Regions from separate parts of the Ruegeria sp. AWH4_226 genome, predicted to be linked through region 1. Evidence: riboswitches for the same ligand, from Rfam matches in the RefSeq annotation. Region 1 holds a riboswitch; each other region holds the start of a gene.
The links. A riboswitch is a leader RNA that binds a small molecule or an ion and turns the genes downstream of it on or off. The one in region 1 is predicted to bind cobalamin.

Region 1 (6,015 bases):
GCATACAGGTATTGGCCCCACGAAAGGGGGTTCCGATCTTGAAAACGCGATTGTGCCTCTGGCCGCGCTCGATGGGATTGATGCCTTGATCGCCGGGCATTCGCACCTGACGCTGCCTGGAAAGGCACATGACTGTTGTGCGCATGTCGATGCGAAACGGGGTAAAGTGCATGGAAAGCCGGTCGTGATGCCCGGAGCGGCCGGCGCAAATCTTGGGTTGGTTGATCTGGAGTTGGACAGGCTTGATGGCAGTGAATGGCGCGCGCGTCACAGCCATGTCGAACTGCGGTCGGTATGCCCTTCAAAATCCGGCGCGTCGCCCGCGCCCGTCGCAAAAGATCCGGTGTTAAGGCAACTCTTCACACCCGGTCACTTGGAAACCCGGCGACGCACAGCACAACATATCGGTCAGACCGATCGTCACCTGCACAGCTATTTCAGCTTTTGCGCCCCGGACAGGGGTCTTGTTCTGACGGCGGCTGCGCAAGCGGCAGCGGTCAGGCCCTATTTGCAGACGACACCGTTTGCAGGTTTGCCGGTTCTGTCTGCAGCCGCGCCGTCCAAGGTCGGAGGACGCGCCGGTCCGCGATACTTCACTGATATCCCGGCTGGTCAGATCTGTGTGCGCCACGTAAACGATCTATGTGTCTTTCCCAATGAATTGCGGGCCGTATTGGTTGATAAAAGACAGGTTACGGATTGGCTGGAAATGTCCGCGAGTGTTCTCAATTGCATTCAACCCGGCCAGCATGCCGATCTGATCAACACAAACCGGGCCGGGTACAATTTTGACATTCTGCAGGGTCTGACCTATCAGATCGACCTTTCGCAGCCCCCACGTTTTGACTTGGCAGGCCATCTGATTTCCCCCACTCACCAGCGTATTCGAAACATTCGTTTTGAGGGGCAACCATTGACGGCTGATCAGCGGTTTGTGGTTGCGTCGAACAATCATCGCGCCAATGGCGGTGGCCATTTCCGATTCATGGAAGCGGCAGAGCTCATAAACCTGCCACCCTTGCTTGTTCAACGCGCCCTGCAGGATTATCTGTCCGGCTCTTTGCCGCGCGACCCGCTCGAGGCTGCCCCCTACCCGTTTACCTTTGTGCCCTTACAGGGGGCGACATCCCTGCTTCGAACAGGCCAGAAGGCGCAGGATCATCTAGTGGAACTAAGTGGTTTCGACCCTCAAGTCATCGGAACTGATGATGAGGGCTTTTTGCTTGTCCGATTGACGCTCTGACGGGTTGTGTTTCGGAAGTGGTTTGCTTATATCCCTGCGTGAGAGGTTGGCGCGGGCGAGCGCCTCGCCAACCTGGTCAGGTCCGGAAGGAAGCAGCCACAACGAGCCCCGCTTGGGTCGATGTCCAACCTCTCACTTCTTCCTCACCATTTCCTTCTCCGCGTCCGGCCTAGGCAATCAATCGCGGCCAGACTGCGGCGTTGCGACGGGCAAAAGCTCCGATATGTCCTACCTTGGGCAAACCAAGCTCAGTCGGAGACAGGACATGCCGGCGCGCGTTGGGTCCGAAAAGACCGGCCAACCGCCAAACCGCCTTCGGCGGCACTACATCGTCATCGTCGAATGTAAAAAGATCCACGGGTGTGTCTGGCGGCGCTTCGCGAGCGTCGGGCAAGGTCACTCCGATTTCGGGCAGATAGTTGCGCGGCGCGGTACTCCATCCGCGCCACTGCCAGTACACTGACGCGGGCAAATCTGCCCCGAAACCCAGCGCCTTGCCCGGTAAATAGCCCAGTGCTTTGACGGCCAATGGGGCATGACCGTACCAGAACAGCAAGGCAAGCCCGCGGTATGGCCACGGGTGATCCGACACTGTGACCAACCCTGAACATACACAAATCATACGATCAATCTGATCCAGATCGGATTGAATCGGCCCCAACATTCCACCGATGGAATGGCCAATGCTCCATTGCTGCGCATCGGGAAATCGCTTTCGTATTTCGGCGCGTGCTGCGGGCATATCTGTCAAAGCCCAGTCCGCCATCGTGGCCCGTGCCGCCTTTAGCGGACCGCTCAGCGAATGGCCAAAGTCGCTGTAATCATAGGTCAGGCAGGCCATTCCCTGCTCAGCAACCAGCCAGCGCGCAAAATGCTGGTAGTAGTCCCGAGGCACGCCGGTTGCCCCGTGAATGACGACGGCCGTTCGGGGCGTGTCTATCGGGCAATATAGCCGAGCCGACAATTCGGTCGCACCTGACGGAATCAGAATATCCTCGGTCAGCACGGCTTGTTCGGTATCCAGCATCCTACCCTCTATCTGAACTAATCAGTTCACCTGATGTATCCGCATGGATTGCCGGGCCAAGTCAACCGGGTTTCAACATGACCCCACGTCCACCTCGCAAACCAACAGGCCGCTTGACTCAAGCCACCCTGACCCGCTAGCGAGGGGCTGATGGTTCCTGCCCCGGATCTCGGGGCCGGATGAAAAGGGAACACGGTGCGGTCCTGCCCGTAAAATCGGAATGGACCAAGGCCGAGACTGCCCCCGCAACTGTAAGCGGTGAGCAATGCCGGAATACCACTGACCGCAAGGTTGGGAAGGTCGGCAACGCGATGACCCGCAAGTCAGGAGACCTGCCATCGAAACAAAATCGAAACTCGGGCGGGGCGCCCGGACAGGTCGTCAAGACATTGTCACACCTGATCCATGCCCCGATCCATGCGCGGAGGGCGCAGTATGATCTGGAAGACAAAGACACACCAATTCTCGGCAACCATGTGTCAGAAAACCGGCAAAACCTGCCCGGCACTGGCGCAGATGGCGCGCTCAGTCTTGCAAGCGATTGACGTTGCGGTCCCGGCGACAACCCCTGAGTTTGAATTCGACGGCAATAGCGAGCTGTCCTATTGCCCGCAAGGCTGCGTCGCACGGTTCAGAGCGCAAAAAGACCTCATCCGTGTCTATTGCGGGGCCACCGATGATGCCCCTGTTGAAACGCTTGAGATTTACGCGGACATGATGTTTGGCCTGGATACAGCCATTCGTCCAGCAGGCATGCTGACCACCCCGCCCTGCGCAATGCTGGAAGTCACAACCCTTGCAACAGAGCCTGTCGTTGAGATAGATCGGCAAATGGCGCTTTGACCTATCGGCCTATCGCTGGGCGGGCCGCCCAATCCATTTGATCATGTGTCTCGACAGCGCGCTCTCGCACGGCACGCAATCGCTTTAACGCGGTTTCAGGGCATTCTCCCTGCTCGACCATAAGGCGCAGCACAATCATGCCAGAGCGGCCGCAACCCCCGCGGCAATGCACCAGTACCTTCCCCCCACGGGACAGTATATGCGACGCAGTCGCGCCGATATCGGCCCAAGCCGTATCACCCGGCGGGGTCGGAATAGCAAAATCTTCAGTCGGGAAGTGTACCCACCTGATATCTTCTGCACGCAGGTCATCCCCCAAACGGTTCGCGCCATCTTGCAGCATTTCACCCGTTGTTGTCACCGAGATCACAAGATTTGGCTGCCAGCCACGGATTGCGCCCAAATCACGTAGGTACTCACCGCCGCAGCCGGGCAAAGGCGACAGGGCAACGGTGCCGTTTCCAACGTGGACTGAGTGAATTGCGAACTGACCCACTGCACCCTCTCTCTTTCCTCTGTGCTTCTACGACGTGCAAACATCCCGGCAAACCCATTTTCATCTTATGTGGCTGTGGACGCCGGGCGCGGGGGTCTCTACGCTGCGGTCCTGAACCGAATCCGACAGAGCAGACATGAACGACACGCCCAGCCCCGCCTATCAGGTTCTTGCCCGCAAATACCGCCCGGAAACTTTTGCTGACCTTGTGGGTCAGGACGCAATGGTGCGCACGTTGAGAAACGCGTTCGAGGCTGATCGGATCGCGCAAGCTTTCATCATGACCGGTATTCGCGGCACCGGAAAAACCACCACGGCGCGGATCATCGCCAAAGGCATGAACTGCATCGGTCCGGATGGTCAAGGCAAGCCGACAACCGAACCCTGTGGTCAGTGCGAGCATTGCGTTGCCATCATGGAAGGTCGCCATGTCGACGTGATGGAAATGGACGCCGCCAGCCGAACTGGCGTGAACGATATTCGCGAGATCATCGACAGCGTCCGCTATCGCGCCGCCAGCGCACGCTACAAGATCTATATCATCGACGAAGTTCACATGCTTTCGACGAGTGCGTTCAACGCGCTGCTCAAGACGCTTGAGGAACCGCCTGAGCATGTAAAGTTCATCTTCGCCACAACCGAAATTCGCAAGGTGCCGGTGACGGTCCTGTCGCGTTGCCAGCGTTTTGATCTGCGCCGGATTGAGCCCGAAGATATGATTGGCCTGCTCCGCAAGATCGCGGCGGCCGAAAACGCTCAGATTGCGGATGACGCCCTGGCCTTGATTACGCGTGCTGCTGAAGGATCGGCGCGGGATGCCACGTCGTTGCTGGATCAGGCAATTTCACACGGGGCGGGTGAAACCAGTGCAGACCAGGTGCGCGCTATGCTGGGCCTGGCCGATCGCGGACGCGTGCTGGACCTGATGGACATGATCCTGCGTGGTGATGCGGCGGCGGCGCTGACCGAATTGGGGGCGCAATATGCCGAAGGCGCAGATCCTCTGGCCGTGCTGCGCGATCTCGCAGAAATCACCCACTGGGTGTCCGTGGTTAAGATCACCCCGGACGCGGCGGAAGACCCGACAGTCTCACCCGACGAGCGCGCGCGCGGTCAACAAATGGCCGAGGCACTGCCAATGCGCGTCCTGACCCGGATGTGGCAGATGCTGCTGAAGGCGCTCGAAGAGGTCTCGGCTGCGCCAAACGCCATGATGGCGGCTGAGATGGCCGTTATCCGTCTGACCCATGTGGCTGACCTGCCCAGCCCCGAAGAGCTGATCAAGCGCTTGCAGGATACGCCGCCTCCGCCGCCCAATGGTGGACCCAGTGGTGGAGTGGCTGCGCCGTCGCAACCTGCCGCGCACACTCGGACGCCGGTGGCATCGTCCTACACAAGCCCCATGCGCGGAGGGGCCGGCGCACCAAGCGCCGCTTTGGCGCAGGACGCGCAAACCGCTCTGGCACGTTACCCGACCTTTGATCACGTGGTCGATCTGATCCGCGCCAACCGCGATGGTGTCCTGCTGGACGAGGTCAAACGCGCGCTGAGGCTGGTCGCCTACCAGCCCGGACGTATCGAATTCCAGCCGACCGAACGTGCCTCGCCGCAATTGGCGCAGCGTTTGGGGACAGCGCTGCAACGGTGGACAGGCAATCGCTGGGCGGTCACGGTCGTCAACGAAGGCGGTGGGGAAACGATCTACGAAAAGGAAAACGCGGCAGAGGAAGCGTTGAAAGCCGAGGCGCGTGCACATCCTTTGGTGCAGGCTGTTTTGGCCCAATTCCCCAAGGCGCGGATCAAAAGCATCGAAACACCGCAACAGCGCGAGGCCAAGGTCGAAACCGAAGCGCTGCCCGAGGTCGAAGACGAGTGGGACCCGTTTGAAGAAGACTAGGCATGCCCGGACCCGACGGGAAGAAAGGTTTTGCAAAAGACCGTGACGACGGGCGGGAGCCTGTGTGCCCTTGTGCGGCGCGGATGCCGCCCGTATTTAAGCGACAAACCGATTTGTAGGAGAAAAGCGATGCTCAAAGGACTCGGCGGTCTTGGCGACATGGCCAAGATGATGAAATCCGCCCAGGATTTGCAAACAAAGATGGCAGAAATGCAGGAAGAGCTGAACACCATCACGGTTGTCGGCGAATCCGGTGCTGGGCTGGTCAAGGCTACAGCCACCGCGAAGGGTGAGTTGAAAGGTCTGGACATCGACCCGTCGATCTTCAACGGCGACGAAAAAGAAGTCGTCGAAGACCTGATCCTTGCCGCCATCAAGGACGCGCAGACCAAAGCTGCAGAGCGCGCGCAGGCTGAAATGGCCAAGCTGACCGAAAGCATGGGCCTGCCCGCAGACATCAAGCTGCCGTTCTGATAAACACTCCTGACGGATTATCGGCCGGGTACCCT
Region 2 (6,015 bases), 730 kb from region 1:
TGTGAGAAATGTGCAGCAGATCCTAGCGACCAGACAACCCGACGTGCGTTGCGCCCAATGCAAAGTCGGGCGTGGGGGTTTCACGGCACTGATGGACAACCTTCGGAACGTATTGCCGGTTGAATTGCGAAAAGACGCTTTCGGTAAAGCCTTGCGCCTGCGTCATAAAGTTGCATTGGTTTGAACAACGAACAGAAAAACCGGAGACCTCACATGGCCGATATTTTCGACGAAGACCTTTTCCTGAAAGGTTTAGAACAACGCAAGGGCACCTTGGGTGCGGAATATGTGGAAAAGAACCTGTCTGCTGCCGATGACTTCACCCGCCCGTTTCAAGAAGCAATGACAGCCTGGTGCTGGGGGTTCGGCTGGGGCGATGACGTGATTGACCCCAAGACCCGGTCAATGATGAACCTCGCAATGATCGGTGCCTTGGGTAAAATGCACGAATGGGAAATTCATTGTAAAGGCGCGATTAACAACGGTGTTTCAAAAGAGGAAATCAGGGCCATTATTCATGTTGTCGGAATTTATTGCGGTGTGCCGCAAGCGCTGGAGTGTTTTCGCGTTGCCCGTAAAGTCTTGGATGCCGGTTAAGTTCTAAAGGCTTAGACAAAAGCGTGTATCATACTGTAAACGCGCAGGTTCGTCACGAACGGCTTGCGCGCGCCATGCGAAACAGCAGCAGGAACACGAAAACCGAACCGATTGAGGTCGTGACTATTCCGACAGGCAGTTCCTGAGGTGCCAGCAAAAGCCTGCTGACGATATCTGATCCCGTTAACAACGCCGCACCCACTAATGCGGCTGTTGGTAAAAGCTGCCGGTGTAAGGGGCCGACAATACCTCGGGCGATATGTGGCACCATTAAGCCGACAAACCCAATCACTCCCGCGACCGAGACGAAAACCGCGGTAGCGAGGGCCGCAGCAAAAAACATGCTAAATCGCAGCGCTTGCACCGGTACGCCGAGGGTTGAGGCCGTAAGATCCCCGGTCAGAAGGGCGTCCAACCAGCGACTGCGGTACAGCGAATAGGTTAAGATTAGCAGCAATCCGACGCAGACCAACGGGAAGGTTTCCCACCGGGCAAGACCCAGCCCGCCCAGCATCCAGAAAATCACTGAATGCGCCGCGCGGCTGTCGCCTGCAAAAATCAGATAGTTAGTGATGGCCGAAAACAGGAATGACACCGCCAGACCTGCAAGGATCAGTTTTTCCGGCGCGCTGGTTCGCAGTGCATGAACCAGCGCCAGCACGATACCAGATGCTATCAGCCCACCGAAAAATGCCGCAAGTGGCAAGGTCCAGAACCCCAGAAGATCTCCGGTCACAGTGATGACAAACACCGCTCCTGCCGCTGCGCCCGAGGACAGACCAAACAGGAAAGGGTCGGCCAGATCGTTGCGCGTTGTGGTTTGCAGAACAACGCCGACAATGCCCAGGCCTGCGCCAATTACGGCTGCGAACAATGCTCGGGGTAAACGCAGGTCAAAGACGATGCGATGCGTTGGACCCATGTCACCTTCGACTATGCCAGTCCCTATCAACACCGCGTTAACAGAATCCATGACAGGGATGGGCGTTGTCCCATACACGGTTGAGATAAGCAAAAGGGCGATCAGAGTGACCGCCCCCAGCAAGAATATCAGACCTGTTCGGCCCATATTAATTCAGACCCGGATGCATCGCCCGAGCCATTTTCGAGATCGCTTCGATATTCGCTGGCCCCGGAGTCATTTCTTCATACCGCAGCCCGATCCAGCGCTCGTTTTTCACAGCATCGGTTTCAGACATCACCGGGTGATCTTGCAGGAACTTAAAGGTATCCTCGGCGCCGTTGCCGGTTTGATAATCCAGCAAAATCAGGAATTCCGGGTTCGCGGCTGCGACGGCCTCCCACGAGGTTCGACCCCAACTGGTATCCATGTCGTGCGTAACGTTTTCACCGCCCGCAGCAGCGATCATTGCATCAGGAATGGCAAACTTGCCTGCGGTAAAAGGCGCGTCCGCCGGACCGTCCAACAGGAACACCCGTGGTTTGGGTAGTTCTGCGGTCTGTGCTTCAATAGCGGCCAGTTCTTCTTTCCAGCCGTTTACAAGCCCTTCTGCTTTGTCTTCGACATGCATGACCTTGCCCAGGCGCAAGACATCATCGAACAGAAGGTCCATGCTGGCGGCCGGGCGATCTTTGTCCAAATGCACACAGCTTTCGGTCAGGATCATAGTCTTTATCCCAAAAGGCTCCAGTGTGTCCGGTGTCACATCGCCGCCGGGCTTCATACCGTAATACCAGCCAGCAAAGAACAGATCAGGCTCGACCGCGACAAGGTTTTCGACGGTTGGGTATTTCGGTGCGATCTCGGGGATGTCACCACGCAGTTGGTCAAATTCGGGGCTGGTCTTGTACCAGCCTGTGATGCCGGTCAGGCCGACAATCTTGTCTTGAAGTCCCAATGCAAAAGCCATGTCGGTCATGTTCATGTCATGCACCACAAGGCGCTCGGGTTTGGTGTCGAAAACCAGCGGTTCGCCGCAATTGTCAATGGTCACTTCGTGCGCGGACGCGCCACCTGCGATCAGCATGGCCAGCGCCACAGACCAAAATTTTCTCATGAGAAGCACTCCCTTTTTTAGGTTGAAACAGTTGTTTTTCTTATATCCAGCGCCGGGATTACGCGGCCTTCGTGATGAAAGCACAGGTAATCGACACCAAACGTGTCGCGCACGTGCTCGGGCGTCAGCACCTTGGCCACGGGGCCAAAACTGGTGATCCGGGTAGATTTCATCAGCGCGACATGAGTGGCAAATTCGGGGATCATAACCAGATCGTGCACGATCATCACCACCGTGATGCCAAGGTCGGCGACCAATGACAGCATCCTGCCCTTGGCGTCAGGATCAAGATGATTTGTCGGCTCGTCCAGAAACAGTAACGAGGGATTTTGCGCCAGGGCACGGGCGATATGGGCGCGCTGACGCTCACCGCCGGACAGGACCGCCATCTTTTTTTCTGCCAGACCATCCAGTCCGGTCAGGTTAATGATCCGGTCCAGATCCTTGGCGTGCTCCTCGGTAGATCGGTCCGAAAGGATCGGAATCTGACCCAATGCAACATAGTCCCGCAAACCAAGCCGGCCATCCGGCAATTCCTGCTGACTGACCACGGCCATCATTCTGGCCCTTTCCGCAGCGGACATCTGTTTCAGGCTTTGGCCTTTGATCCAAACATCGCCCAAAACAAGCTCTGCCGCCCCGCACAGCAGGTTCAGCAGTGTCGTCTTTCCCGCGCCGTTCGGTCCGGCGATGGCGAGGATGGCCCCCTCTTCCAGCTCAAATGATGCGTGCTGCAGAAGCACGTCGCCGTTGAGGGCGTAGTATTCAAGATCACGCGCAACCAAAAAAGAAGGGCAGGTCATCCGGACGTCTCCACTTCGATTCGGGGCATTCGGGATAAAGTCTTGCGAAACAATGCGCGCGGTCTTTCCGTGGCATTGGTCCAGCCGTCTGAACTGTTTTGATATTGATGTGCAAACTCTGCCAGCGCCTGAATATCCTGCTCGGTTTGAATATCACCGAACAGATATTGGGCTTTGCCATGGGCTTGAAACCCAACGGTTGTCGGTCTTTCGCACCCTGCCATGCAAGCAATAGCGCGAACCAAGAAGCCGGTCGGCAACTTGTCGGTCAGCGACTGGCTTAATGCTTCTGCAGACATACCCTCTTTGCAGCTCGAACATATCAGCAGGAAATGATCACGTGTCGCTGGCATACTGCGCTCCGCTTGATGCAAAGCGCAAAAAGAAGGTGCCAAGTGTCAGAACACGCATATGACGTGTCATCAAAGCCTCCTTCCAGGACGCCCCGCCCCGGGTTGGTTTATACTTGATGGCAGGTCTCCTGACTTGCGGGTCATCGCTTGGCCATCCTTCCCGACCTTTCGGCCAGTGGATTCTTGGCGTCGCTCACCGCTTACAGTTGCGGGGGCAGTCACGGATTTGGCGCCACGCGGCAGTCCTCACCGTATTCCCTTTTCATCCATGGGCGCATGTCCCAGGGAACCATCGTGTTTAACGAGTGCCTGACTTCGCTGCATGCGTCAATACAGGAATACGCGACCCACCATAAAATCAGGTCGCCGGTTGAGGATATTCGGAAAGCCGCGTCGGCAAACAGACTGCGGTTGGCTTGAGCTAGGGCTTACAGTCCGGGAATCGCGCAGGGCAATCTACTGCTAGCAGCAACGGGGCAGACGCTATGACGCGTCAGTCAACGCCCTCGCGCATCCACTGCTGCAGCCGGGCGATTGAGTGTTCGGACATCACCCCGCATCCGGGATCCAGCACCAGCGGGCCGGGTCGATACCCCCGGGATTTCAAGCCGCGGTGGACGCTTTCAACAAGCCTGATGTCCTCCTCGACCGTGGTTTCCCGATCCTGAACGGCCAGTTGCCGGATCACTGCGCTTTCTGAACCGCCTTCGGTGTACCACCCACGGAAAACGGTACAGTGGTCAGCATCATTGGCACGCCAGTGATATGTGTTCAGCACGTTGCCCGGGTAGCATTGAAACGAAAACATCGGCCACAGGAACCACGACTGATAGTCCCCGGCATGGGGCACCGACAAGTCGATCGGATAGGTCATCTTGTCGAGGCTCTGACACTCGGTTGTATGACGCAGGACGTACCCGCCGTTCGCATCGGGCTGGATGTCATATGTTTCGGGTTTCACCACACCCTCGGCGAAGGTCGGGTGATTGGTCGGGCAGTGATAGCATTCCGAGTAATTCTCGACACTAACCTTCCAGTTGCAGTTCTCTGGTATCTCGACCCATTCCAGTGGTTCGAGATCGTCAATCTGAGGCACAAAAGCGCGGATTTCTTCGCGTACGCCGGGGTACCACTCATCCATTGGGGCGGCTTCGTCATCCAGGTTGACGAAGATGAAACCATTGAACACCTCAGTCCGGACCGAGGTCAGGCAGATCGCGCTGCGGTCAAAGCCGGGGACGGACTTGATATTTGGTCCGGCCCGCAGTTGGCCGGACAGCTCATACGTCCAAGCATGATAAGGGCAGACGACGACGCGGGTGTTTCCCGCACCCGTCACCATTTCATGCGCACGGTGCTGGCAGACATTGTAAAAAGTGCGGATTTCGCCATCGCGCCCGCGGATGCAGAACAGGTTTTGCCCGGCGATTTCGAACGCAAAGTAGTCGCCTGTTTCCCGCACCTGCGCCACATGGCCGGCAAACTGCCACGTTCGCGCAAGAAGTCCCTGCATCTCACGCTCGAAAATTGCAGCGTCGGTATAGTACCGAGCGTCCAGAGAGTGGGTCAGCGGTGCGTTCATTCGGGCTCCTCCGCGTAGAGGCCTAGTTGGTGTCTGCGTTGGTGAAATCTTGCCACGCGCTCGACAATCTCATCGCTGGAGCCGGCGATCACGAAGGACAGTAGCGTTTCCAGCAAAGCGATGGTCGAAACGGATGACGGGAAGAATTGCGGTGTGTCGGCGGCCACGACAAACCCGTGCTGCGCGTTCAGTATGACCGGACTGGCAGGGCTGTCTGAAATGCCGATGACAGTTAAACCTTGTTGCCGCGCCAGTTTGATCGCCTCAATTACCTCGGTGCGGTAGGGATGGCATGTAATGGCAATCAGCACGTCCTGTTCATCAGCCCAGGCCAGATCGTCCACCGGTGTGGAGCCGGGTCTGGGGATGGCATGGAATTGCTTCATCCCCGTTGAGGCAAGATACGTGAAATTCCGCGCGTTCGAATTGTTGACGCCGACGCCCAGAGTAAACACCTGTCGTGAAGTCCAGATCGTTTCGGCGGCTTTCTCAAGGCGCTGAGCATCAATCCCTGCAAAGGTTTCTTCGATATTGCGGATCGCGGCACCGATCATATCGGCATAGAGCCCACCCATCTCACCGGACTTGCCGATGTCCTGCAGCCAACGGGCGCGGTCGGGAAACGAGACCGTGCCTTTACGAATCGCATCGCGGAAGGGTGC
Region 3 (6,015 bases), on a different contig from region 1:
GGACGAGGCATGGCGTTTCGCAAAAGGTGAACAAGTTATCTCTTCAACTGGTCAACCGGTGCGACTGGCCAGACCGCTGGACTGGATGGTGCTGACCGATCACACCGACCTGATGGGCTTTGCGCCCGACTTGCAGGCAGGCAAGCCCGGAGTACTGGCCGAACCTAAAGGGTTGGAGTGGTATGAGGGCTACACAGCCGGTGGCGAAGATGCAGCGAAAGCGGCGTTCGATATCATCACCAACTTTTCGCAGATGACCTTGCCAGAGCTTCTCTTGGAATCCTACAGTCCGGGTGCGGATGCGTTTGCTTTCACGTGGGAACAGATTGTACTGGCCGCCGAACGCCATAATGATCCCGGCAATTTCACCGCTTTCATAGGGTTTGAATGGACCTCGGTCCCGAAAGGGTTCAACCTGCACCGCAATGTCATGTTACGCGATGGTCCGATCCGGGCACTACAGATGGTGCCGCCCGTGACACAACCCCCATATGGGGATACCGATCCGAAGGCGCTCTATGCCTGGCTTGAGGAATATCAGTCAGAAACCGGTGGTCGTGCCATCGCGTTTGCGCATAACGGAAACCTGTCAAACGGTTGGATGTTCCCGACCGAAGACACCTATCACGGCGGAAAGGTTGATGAGGAATACGTAAGCAACCGCGCCAAGTGGGAACCGCATTACGAGGTCACGCAAATCAAGGGCGATGGTGAGGCGCACCCTTTCCTCAGCCCGGACGATCCCTTCGCCGACTATGAAAACTGGGATGTCGGCAACCTCGACATAAGCGAATTGAAGACAGATGACATGCTGGCCGGCGAATATGCCCGCGAAGCCCTGAAACGGGGCTTGGCGCTGGAAGAGAAGTTCGGCGTGAACCCCTATAAGTTCGGAATGGGCGGCGCCACTGACAGCCACACATCCCTTACCACCGCGGAAGAAGAGAACTATTTCGGCAAATCCGTCAGCGCCGAACCGTCGGCCACACGGGTACTGCATCCGTTTGTCGAAAGCGATAAAGGCGTTATCGAAGGCCACACGCTGGTTGCATCCGGATACACTGCGGTGTGGGCCACCGACAACACGCGCGCCGCAATCTTCGATGCGTTCAAGCGGCGCGAGACCTATGCAACGACTGGCCCTCGGATAGGCCTGCGGTTCTTTGGCGGCTGGGAGTTTGATGACAGCGATCTTGAAACCAGATTCATTGCTAAAGTCGGCTATACCAAGGGCGTGCCCATGGGCAGTGATCTGCGCCCCCGCGAAGGGGATGGTGCCCCGACTTTTCTGATCGGTGCGTTGCGTGACCCGATCGGGGCCAATCTGGATCGGGTTCAGGTCGTCAAAGGCTGGTTGGATACTGACGGTATGCTGCAAGAACAGGTGTATAATGTGGCCTGGTCTGATGATCGCGCCATTGATGCTGATGGCAACCTGCCCGAGGTCGGCAACACCGTGGATCTGGATACCGCAAGCTGGACAAACAGGATCGGCACATCCGAATTGATCACGGTATGGACCGACCCCGATTTCAACCCGGATGAGCGCGCCTTTTACTATGCGCGGGTTCTTGAAATTCCAACCCCGCGCTGGGTTTTGTATGACAAGCTGCGCTTTGGCGTCGACCTGCCTGCGGAGGCCCAGCTGATCCATCAGGAACGCGCCTACTCCTCGCCGATCTGGTACACGCCAGGCGAATGAAACAGCCAGGACGCACACCCGCGTCGAGGCGTTCCGAGAAACGTCTCGACACTGGGTCACAGCATTGGTTTTCATGAAGAACCCGCCCATCAGCCATTTGACTTGCGTCACAACGCGACCCTACGATTGACGCAAGTAACGACTTGGTTTCAGGACTGTTCATGCGCATTTTGAAAGAGCCCCTGCTTCACTTCGTTCTGATTGGAGCAGCCATATTTGGCTGGTTTTCTCTGGTCGGCCAAACGGGCGAAACACCTGAGCGGCCCGATACAATAGTGATCGACAATGGCGAAATTGACCTTTTGGCGGCCCGTTTTGAAACCACTTGGAAACGCGCACCACGCAGTGATGAATTGCAAGCTCTGATCGATGCAAGGATACGTGAAGAGGTTCTCGTGCGCGCAGCGCGCAAGCTGGGGCTGGATCGCGGAGATCAGATTGTCCGGGCGCGGCTGGCGCAAAAGATGAACTTTCTGTTCGATGGGATTGCGTCATCCGTGGTCCCCGAGGACGATACGCTTAACACATATCTCGCGGAAAATGCCGGGCGGTTTACAGTGCCGGCGCAGCTTGCATTCGATCAGATTTTTCTTGGCGTTCAACCAGTATCGGATGAAATCGACCGGGCGTTTTCCGAACTGCAAGCAGGTAAGGATTGGTCTGAGATCGGCCTGGGATCTTTGATGCCAAGCTCTCTACCTCTGTCAGCTTCCAGTGCCATCGATGGCACGTTTGGTCAGGGGTTTTCAAGCTCGCTGTTTGTGGTGGAGCCGCGCGAGTGGATAGGTCCGATCCAATCTGGTTATGGGCAGCACCTTGTCAGGATTACCGAAACACGGCCAGAAGTCCTGCCGCCTTTGAATGAGATTCGGGAAGAAGTTTTGGCGGCATGGCGCCGGGACAAAGCGCGGGAACTGGCTGAGGCGCAGTATGAAAACCTTGCCGCGCAATACCGCATTCAAACACCGGACCCTCAGGAATGAAGGGGCTGCTTGGTTTTATGCTGGCGATATGGCTGGTCTGTGTGCCTGGAACCGGCCATGCGCATGCCCTTGACCCCGGATATCTGGACCTGAAACAGCTTGCCCCCAATACATGGCAGGTGCTTTGGCGCATACCGGATGTAAATGGTCAACCGATGCAGATCGACGCCGTTCTGCCTGCGTCCTGCACTCCGGCGCAGGGGCCGCAGCCCTTTTTCGACAAGGCCGCCTGGGTTTCTTCCTGGATCGCCGAATGCAATACCCAAATCGCCGGTCAGGCTGTTACCATTCAGGGCCTGGAACGGCAGCGCAACGACGTTTTGCTGCGGTATCAACCCTTGGACGCCTCGGCTGTGACACTTCGACTCACACCCGAGACGGCTGTTCTGAACCTGCCTGAGAATCCATCCACTTCATCCGTTTTCGTAAGTTACTTCTGGCTCGGCTTCGAGCATATCCTGGAAGGTTTGGACCACCTTTTGTTCGTTTTCGCCCTGTTTGTTCTGGTGCGTGATCCATGGAGCTTAATCGGGGCTGTGACAGCTTTTACCGTGGCGCATTCGATCACGCTGGCGCTGGCCACACTTGGTGTGTTGCACGTTCCGTCGGCCCCGGTCGAGGCCGTGATCGCCCTTTCAATCGTGTTTATGGCGCTGGAAATCCTCAAACACAAAGACGGTAAAGTCAGGTTGTCCGAGCAATTTCCCTGGATTGTCTGCTTTTGTTTCGGCCTTTTGCACGGGCTTGGCTTTGCCGGTGCCCTGTCCGAGATTGGCCTGCCCCCCGAGGATATTCCAACCGCTCTTTTGGCCTTTAATGTGGGGGTCGAAGCGGGGCAGCTTGTTTTCGTCGCGGGTCTTTCACTTGGGCTATTCCTATGGCGCCATGTGATACGACCGTTTCCATTAGGGTCCGAGACAATTGCAAGGTCGATCACTGGCTATGCTATCGGGTGTGTGTCGATTTTCTGGCTTGTCCAGCGTGTGAATGGTTTTTAAAGATGGCTCTCTGGACGGTGGGAGATGCGAGGCGGCGCCGTGTTTGATAGTGCAACCCCAACGAAGAAATTAACACGAAGCGCATACTACATATTGACAACGACTTACTTCCAAACCCAATATGAAGTTGCTTCGGTGATTTCGATTCCGATCGAAAACTAAGAGGGAAACCGGTGAAATTCCGGCGCTGCCCCCGCAACTGTAAGCGGAAAGTTCGGCTGAACACGCCACTGAAACAGTGTTTTTGGGAAGGCCAGCCTGAACGTTGATCCGCGAGCCAGGAGACCTGCCGCAAGCAAGAACGATAACCACGAACGGAGGGTTCGGGGGCGTGCGCAGGGAAGGTCTGCGCGATGGCGTCCTCGGCTTTTGACGAAAAGGACAGAGGACAGATGAGCATTACCGTGTATTCCAAACCCGCATGCGTGCAATGTACCGCCACCACCCGCGCGCTGGATGCAAAAGGTATCACCTATGACGTGGTTGACCTGACGCAGGATGACAGCGCCATGACCCACGTGACTGAGCTGGGATATCGTCAAGCTCCTGTTGTTGTCGCCGGAAGCGATCACTGGTCCGGGTTTCGGCCTGACATGATCGCTCAGCTGGTCTGATCCGTGGCGGCGCCGAGCCCGGCGCTGGTCTATTTTTCATCGAAATCGGGAAATACCCATCGCTTTGTTACGCGACTGGGCCTGCCTGCTTTGCGCATTCCGATGCAGATAGACCAGATGCCACGCCCCTCGCACCCGTATGTTCTGATCTGCCCGACCTACGCAGATGGCCAAGGGCGCGGCGCTGTGCCGAAACAGGTCATTGGGTTCCTGAACGATCCGGACAGGCGCGCCGGGATCGCTGGGGTTATCGGCGCCGGGAACCGAAATTTCGGTGCGACCTATGCCCTTGCCGGTCGCATCATTGCCCAAAAATGCAACGTGCCACTGCTGTATTCCTTTGAGCTGGCCGGCACCGAAACCGATATCGCCCGCGTGCGCGCAGGCCTTGAGAAACTAGGGAGACACCTATGCTCGACAGCAGCCTAAACGAGCAGGACTATCACGCGCTGAACGCGATGCTTAACCTCTATGATGGCGAGGGGAAGATCCGGTTCGACGCGGACCGCATGGCCGCGCGGCAGTATTTCCTGCAGCATGTGAATCAGAACACCGTGTTCTTCCACTCGCTGGATGAAAAGCTGGGGTATCTGGTTTCCGAGGGCTATTATGAAGAAGCCGTTCTGGATCAGTATTCCAAGAATTTTATGCGCAAAATCTGGGATGCGGCTTACGCTAAAAAGTTCCGCTTTCCGACCTTCCTAGGCGCGTTCAAGTATTACACGTCATACACGCTAAAAACCCGTGACGGGCAGCGCTTTCTGGAGCGTTACGAAGACCGTGTTGTGATGACCGCACTGGCACTGGCCCGAGGGGATGAGGCGCTGGCCATGTCCTTCATGGAAGAGATTCTGGATGGCCGGTTCCAGCCCGCGACCCCAACTTTTCTGAATGCGGGCAAAGCCTCACGCGGGGAGTTGATCTCGTGCTTCCTGCTGCGGTTGGAAGACAACATGGAAAGCATTGGTCGCGGCATCAATTCGGCCCTTCAGCTGTCCAAACGCGGCGGCGGGGTCGCGTTATTGCTGACCAATATCCGCGAACACGGGGCTCCGATCAAAGGCATCGAAAACCAGTCCTCAGGCGTGATCCCGGTGATGAAGCTACTGGAGGACAGCTTTTCTTATGCCAATCAGCTGGGCGCACGGCAAGGCGCTGGTGCGGTCTATCTGAACGCGCACCACCCCGACATCATGCGGTTCCTCGATACCAAGCGCGAAAACGCGGATGAGAAAATCCGTATCAAAACGCTTTCTCTGGGCGTAGTGATCCCCGATATCACCTTCGAACTGGCGAAGAAAAACGCCGATATGTATCTGTTCTCACCGCATGATGTGGAAAAGGTCTATGGCGTTCCGTTCTCGGAAATCTCGGTCTCCGAGAAGTATCACGAGATGGTAGATGACAAGCGTATCCGCAAATCCAAAGTAAACGCACGTGAATTCTTCCAGACTATTGCAGAGATCCAGTTCGAATCCGGCTACCCCTATGTGATGTTCGAAGACACGGTGAACCGGATGAACCCCATTGCGGGCCGGATCAACATGTCGAACCTGTGTTCCGAGATTTTGCAGGTGAACGAGGCGTCCGAGTTCAACGATGACCTCAGCTATTCGCATCTGGGCACGGATATCTCCTGCAACCTCGGTTCGCTGAACATCGCCAAGGCCATGGATGGTGGTGATCTTGGGCGCACCGTTGGGGCCGCGATCCGGGCG
Region 4 (6,015 bases), 1.6 Mb from region 1:
GGATTTTTACATCCAAGCCACTGGACGCCCCCCGAGAAAGGTGCTAAAACGCCTGACACACCACCTCAAGTAATTGATTTTACTTAATAAGGCGAGTTGGCGGAGTGGTGACGCAGCGGATTGCAAATCCGTGTACACCGGTTCGATTCCGGTACTCGCCTCCACTCTTCTGAAAACACAGACTGTTTCGAAACCACATATGGTGCGTCATTCGGCCCGGCGGCCTTGCGGGATCACCTCGTAGCCGGGCTCTTCCGGTTCGTCATCCGTCATTTCGATCGGAAATCCCGGGGCGGTAATGTCTAGCCCTGTGACTTCTTCCAACCGCTTGATAATATTCGGCGACAGTTCACGTTCGCCATAGCGCGCGATCCCGTCATTGAAGATTTCGATCATCACCGGGTTGATTTCCAAAGGTACGCCAGCGCGGTCGGCGACCTCCTGAAACAGACCGATATCTTTTTTCACAAGATCCATCGTGAAAGAGATGTCACGGGACCCGTTCAGAATGACCTGGCTCTCGGTTTCATGGACAAACGAGGTACCTGACGAGATTTTGATCGCCTCGTAGGTCGTGTTTAGATCCATCCCTGCTGCCTTTGCTGTAACAAGTGCTTCGGCGCAGGTGATCAGGTTGGCGGTGGCCAGATAATTTGTAAGCACCTTCAAGACCGAGGCAGTTCCAAGATCACCTGTATGCAGCACGCGCCGCCCCATCGTGGTCAGGAAAGGCAAGATACGTTCAAAGGTTTCCCGGTCGCATCCGGCAAAGATCGAGATATTGCCCGTTGCCGCACGATGGCAGCCACCGGAAACCGGGCAATCAACGGCTGCACCTCCGCGTTCGATGACCATAGCGCCAAGGCGTTTGACTTCCGCCTCGTCCGTCGTTGACATCTCCATCCAGATTTTGCCCGGCCCGACCTCGGGCAGCATTTCCTGCATAACAGCGTCCGAGGCTGCTGGGGATGGCAGGCAGGTGATGACAGCATCGCAATCCCGCATCATCTGAGCGGGGTCTTCCGCCGCTTTTGCGCCCTTAGCCACGAACTCGGCCACCAGATCGGGGTTGAGGTCGTGGACCGTCAAGTCAATTCCATTTCGCAACAGCGATCCCGACAGCTTGCCGCCCACATTTCCTAAACCGATAAAACCGACTCGCATCTCTTCCTCCTGACGGTCGCAGTTCGGGCAAGTATCCGTTTTGCTTGCCGGAAAAGAAAACGAATAATGCTCCGAGTTTTGGTCAAATAATTGTGGTGGCATATGGATCACCCACCAAAGCCTGCTGGGTTAAGCAGTTGAGTATCGGCCGCATTTTATCTCAACTCTGTGACAACGGCACACGACCTGTGACCGACGCAAAGGGCGGGTTTCTTTTTCTTTCAATTTCTCAAGTCTGACTTACGGCGAAAGCTTTTCACGGGAAGGCACGGTGGTTAAGAGTTTATCAAGATATGTCCACCCTACTCACCGCCGGTTCATTCAGTCTCAGGCTGCTGAACGGGCCGGCCGCAAATGCCGCTCATTGACACGGGCTTGTCGCTTTTCTGATCTGAACGATTGCAACCCTTGCCTCGTGCTTGACAACCCCCCTGCTGGTACCGCATGTCCGATACGTTGGTGTCCGTTTTTAATGGATGAAAAGGGAATGCGTCAGCGGAAAGACCGTCAAACGCAGCCGCCCCCGCGACCGTGACCGGAGAGGGTGCCCAATGCCACTGGCCTTCACGGCCGGGAAGGCGGGACACCTGCCAGAGTGATCCTCTGACATCCGCAAGCCGGGAGACCTGCCAGCACACGAAGTTGAAACCGGGCGGGGTGATCCGGTGTCGGGTCCATGTGCAGACGTGGCCCGCATGAAACCCCGTCCCCCATAAAGGATTGGGGGGATGAGAGACATGACCGAGACTGCACCAGTCGAATTGCTGGTCTGTACAACCTGCCGCCGAGGCTTGCCCATCGAGGATGATGCGCAGCGACCGGGCAGATTATTGCACAAGGCGCTTGAGGATGCTGGCTTGCCGGACGGCATAGACCTGAAACCAGTCGAATGCCTGTCAAACTGCGATCAGGGCTGTTCCATCGTACTGCGCGGAGGTCCGACACGCTGGACCTTCGTCTATGAAAACCTCGATGAGACCGAACACGTTGACACCATCATCGAAGGCGTCACCAAGTATCTCGCCGCCGAAGACGGTCTGGTCAAATGGCGCGAACGTCCTGAACATTTCCGCAAGAACTGTGCGGCCCGTATTCCCCCGATTGGAGCATGAGAATGAGCAACCTCGAAAAACTCCCCGTTACCGTGATCACCGGCTTCTTGGGCTCCGGCAAGACAACGCTGGTCAAACACTTGATGCAGAATCCGCAGGGCAAACGCCTGGCGGTTGTGGTCAATGAGTTCGGCGATGTCGGCGTCGATGGCGATATCCTGAAATCCTGCGCAATCCCGGATTGCCCGGCGGAAAACATCATGGAACTGGCGAATGGCTGCATCTGCTGTACCGTGGCCGATGATTTCATCCCAACCATTGAAGCCTTGATGGCGCTGGAACCACGCCCTGAACACATCCTGATCGAAACATCGGGCCTCGCCCTGCCAAAGCCGCTGCTCAAGGCGTTCGACTGGCCCGATATCCGCTCGAAAATCACGGTTGACGGAGTGATCGCTCTGGCCGATGCCGAGGCCGTTGCCGCCGGTCGCTTTGCCCCAAATGTCGAGGCGGTGGATGCCCAGCGCCTGGCAGATGAATCGATCGACCACGAAACACCCCTGTCCGAGGTGTTCGAAGATCAGATTTCCTGCGCCGACATCATCCTGATGACCAAGCCCGATCTGGCCGGTCCGGACGGCGTGGCCAAGGCCAAGGAGATCATCGCCGCTGAGGCCCCGCGCCCGCTGCCGGTGGTCGAGGTTGCCGACGGTGTTGTGGATGTGCGCGTTGTGCTGGGCCTTGGGGCCGCTGCCGAGGATGACATGGACGCGCGTCCATCACACCACGACGGCCACCACGACCACGAACATGATGACTTCGAGAGCATCATCGTCGACTTACCGGAACAAACCGACCCTGCCGAATTGGTTGCCAAAATAGAACGCTTGGCCAAGGAGCTGAATATCCTGCGCGTCAAAGGATATGCCGCAGTTGAAGGTAAGCCGATGCGCTTGCTGGTACAGGCGGTGGGTGCGCGCGTGCGTCACCAATATGACCGCCCGTGGGCACCGGGTGAAGAGCGCCGCTCGCGTCTGGTCGTGATCGCCGAACATGATGATATCAAAGAAGCCGAAATCCGTGATATACTGATGGCTGTGACCGAGGCTGCTGAATAAGCCATGCATGTCGTCTTCCGCGAAAGCCACGGGTTAGAGGAAACAGAAACCCCGACCGATCTGGGCCAAAGCCCGGCGGATTTGGTGGTGCTGTCATTCTCGGACAGTGACCTGGGTGCTTTCGCGGCTGGCTGGCATCGCGGCGGCGGGCCGGAAGGGCGGATGCCGACGATGCGGTTGGCTAACCTGACCGCTTTGAAACACCCCCTGTCCGTGGACACTTACGTCGAGCAGACGCTAGAGGGGGCAAAAGGCATCCTGATCCGCCTCATAGGGGGCGTCCCCTATTGGTCATACGGTTTGCAACAGGTTCTTGCCCTCGCACAGGCCAAAGGAATTGCCTTGGCCGTTCTGCCCGCAGACGGGCGAGAAGACGCGCGGCTGGATGACTTTTCCACTCTGCCCGTTTCAACCCTGCGCCGCTTGGCGCATCTGTGTGACACCGGTGGAGAGGTCGCCGCACAAGCCGCTTTGGCGCAGATGGCGCTGGCAGCGGGCCTTTACGCCGGGCCGGTTATGGGGGCTAAAACAATCCCTGAATGCGGTGCATGGTGCCCCGATCGCGGAGTGATCGCGCCTGATACAGCGTTCTCTGGCAGCGCCAGGCGCATTCTTGTGACGTTCTATCGCGCGTATTTAACCTCTGCCGATACAGCCCCAATCGCAGTACTGTTGCGCAGCCTCCGTGCACGCGGGTTCGAGGCTATCGGCCTTTTCGCGCCCTCGCTTAAAGCACCTGCCGCCGCAGACTGGCTGCGCGAACAGGTGGTGGCATTGCGACCTTCGGCGATTATCAACGCCACCTCTTTCTCGGGCAAGGGGGCGTCGGGAACGTCTCCGCTGGACGCGGCCGCGGTTCCGGTATTTCAGGTCGCTCTTGCCACCTCCCGCCGCAAGGCCTGGGCCGAGGCAGAGCGCGGGCTGTCACCCGCTGACCTTGCCATGCACGTGGTGCTGCCCGAAGTGGACGGGAGGATTTCCGCAGGTATCGCGTCGTTCAAAGAGCCGGGCAAGCGAGACCCCGATCTCGAATACTCTCGGTTCGCGCACCGGGCCGAACCCGAACGGATCGAGGCCATTATCGACCGGGTGACCGGCTGGCTGAGCTTGTACGACAAGCCCAAGGCGGATCAGATCCCGGCTCTGGTCCTGTCGACCTATCCCGGCAAGGATTGGCAGATGGCTCATGCGGTGGGTCTGGATGCGCTGGCCTCGGCTGAGGCCATGCTGTCTGACCTGCAAGACGAAGGCTACGATACCGCACCTGAGGAACCGGTTGCCGAAACCTTACTGAACGCCCGGATTGCATGGCCGCTGCAAGAGTACCTAGCCGCACTGGCGGACCTGCCAGAGCGCTTGCGCGAGGACCTGCATACCGTTTGGGGCGAACCCGAAGACGACCCCGCAGTCATGGATGGCTCGGTTCATTTCACCGCCTTGCGCCGTGGAAAGGTTTTGGTTGCGCTACAACCTGAACGGGGTACGCCCGAGAAGCGTGATGATGATTATCACGATCTCTCGCGCACCCCGCGCCATGGCTATGTCGCCTTCTATCTTTGGCTGCGCAAGGGTCTTGGTGCGGATGCGCTGATCCATATCGGCGCGCATGGTACGCTGGAGTGGCTACCCGGCAAATCGGTTGCTTTATCTGCGGATTGCTGGCCCGAGGCGCTGATCCGCGATCTTCCAGTGATCTATCCCTTTATTGTTAACGACCCCGGCGAAGCGGCGCAGGCCAAGCGCCGGATCGGAGCCGTAACATTAGGCCATATCCCGCCCCCGATGAAAGAAAGCGGCACGCCGGATCGCATGGTACGGCTGGAGTCGCTGCTGGACGAATTTTCCAACGCCGACGGACTGGACCCCAAGCGACGCGACCGGCTGCAGTCTGACATCCGCGACGAGGCTCAGGCGATTGGGCTGGAAGGTGACTTGGGGCTGGATCAGGCCACCAGCACCGCCGAGGCGATCACACGCATTGATCGGTTTGTCTGCGACATCAAAGAAAGCCAGTTTGGCGACGGGTTGCACATCTTTGGCCGCCCACCAAATGCTGTTGGCAGTTTCGACCCCGCCCCGTCAGCGAATGCCGAACGAACATCACTGTTGGACGCGCTGGCGGGAAAACGGATCGAAGCCGGGCCATCCGGGTCCCCCTATCGCGGTCGGTCGGATGTGCTCCCGACGGGGCGGAACCTGTACACCACCGATCCGCGCTCTGTCCCAACCCGCGCGGCCTATGCGCAGGGCGTAAAGCTTGCCGAAGAACTGGTGCGGCGGCATTTGCAGGAGGAAGGCGATTATCCAAAAGGTCTGATCGTTGACCTTTGGGGATCGGCCACCATGCGCACCGCCGGTGAAGAATTTGCGATGGCCCTGCACTTGCTGGGCGTCAAACCGGTCTGGGACAAAGGCTCGGAACGGGTTTCCGGCATCGAAGTTCTACCGATCACCGATCTCAGCCGCCCGCGCCTGGATGTTACCCTGCGGGTCTCGGGCCTGTTTCGGGACGTTTTCCCGACGCTCTCGGCGCTATACGGTCAGGCCGTCCGCGCATTGTCGGACCGTGATGAGGCGCTTGACTGGAACCCGTATGCCGGGCAACCCCCTGCATCCCGCGTCTTTGGACCAGCACCGGGCAGCTATGGCCTGAACATGACCCACCTGTCCGAAACCTATAC

Region 2: another riboswitch for cobalamin. It lies ahead of ACXAET_RS11550 (DUF1636 family protein); the one in region 1 lies ahead of ACXAET_RS15195 (hypothetical protein).
Region 3: another riboswitch for cobalamin. It lies ahead of nrdH (glutaredoxin-like protein NrdH); the one in region 1 lies ahead of ACXAET_RS15195 (hypothetical protein).
Region 4: another riboswitch for cobalamin. It lies ahead of ACXAET_RS07390 (DUF1636 family protein); the one in region 1 lies ahead of ACXAET_RS15195 (hypothetical protein).

What each region holds. Positions count from the first base shown of each region.
Region 1 covers NZ_JBSWUU010000001.1:3,061,355-3,067,369, reverse strand. The annotation lists gene ACXAET_RS15210 (5'-nucleotidase C-terminal domain-containing protein) at 1-1,243, shown strand, start outside; RNA gene ffs (signal recognition particle sRNA small type) at 1,283-1,381, shown strand; gene ACXAET_RS15200 (alpha/beta hydrolase family protein) at 1,413-2,270, opposite strand; cobalamin riboswitch at 2,405-2,624, shown strand; gene ACXAET_RS15195 (hypothetical protein) at 2,706-3,113, shown strand; gene ACXAET_RS15190 (protein-tyrosine phosphatase family protein) at 3,115-3,609, opposite strand; gene ACXAET_RS15185 (DNA polymerase III subunit gamma/tau) at 3,746-5,506, shown strand; gene ACXAET_RS15180 (YbaB/EbfC family nucleoid-associated protein) at 5,636-5,980, shown strand.
Region 2 covers NZ_JBSWUU010000001.1:2,335,196-2,341,210, reverse strand. The annotation lists gene ACXAET_RS11570 (carboxymuconolactone decarboxylase family protein) at 214-597, shown strand; gene ACXAET_RS11565 (FecCD family ABC transporter permease) at 650-1,666, opposite strand; gene ACXAET_RS11560 (ABC transporter substrate-binding protein) at 1,668-2,615, opposite strand; gene ACXAET_RS11555 (ABC transporter ATP-binding protein) at 2,633-3,418, opposite strand; gene ACXAET_RS11550 (DUF1636 family protein) at 3,415-3,771, opposite strand; cobalamin riboswitch at 3,873-4,080, opposite strand; gene ACXAET_RS11545 (aromatic ring-hydroxylating oxygenase subunit alpha) at 4,265-5,353, opposite strand; gene ACXAET_RS11540 (MurR/RpiR family transcriptional regulator) at 5,350-6,015, opposite strand, start outside.
Region 3 covers NZ_JBSWUU010000003.1:362,795-368,809, forward strand. The annotation lists gene ACXAET_RS20165 (DUF3604 domain-containing protein) at 1-1,702, shown strand, start outside; gene ACXAET_RS20170 (peptidyl-prolyl cis-trans isomerase) at 1,864-2,685, shown strand; gene ACXAET_RS20175 (HupE/UreJ family protein) at 2,682-3,683, shown strand; cobalamin riboswitch at 3,800-3,992, shown strand; gene nrdH (glutaredoxin-like protein NrdH) at 4,076-4,297, shown strand; gene nrdI (class Ib ribonucleoside-diphosphate reductase assembly flavoprotein NrdI) at 4,322-4,726, shown strand; gene nrdE (class 1b ribonucleoside-diphosphate reductase subunit alpha) at 4,708-6,015, shown strand, end outside.
Region 4 covers NZ_JBSWUU010000001.1:1,511,242-1,517,256, forward strand. The annotation lists tRNA gene ACXAET_RS07380 (tRNA-Cys) at 91-164, shown strand; gene ACXAET_RS07385 (NAD(P)-dependent oxidoreductase) at 208-1,164, opposite strand; cobalamin riboswitch at 1,605-1,812, shown strand; gene ACXAET_RS07390 (DUF1636 family protein) at 1,902-2,276, shown strand; gene cobW (cobalamin biosynthesis protein CobW) at 2,279-3,334, shown strand; gene cobN (cobaltochelatase subunit CobN) at 3,338-6,015, shown strand, end outside.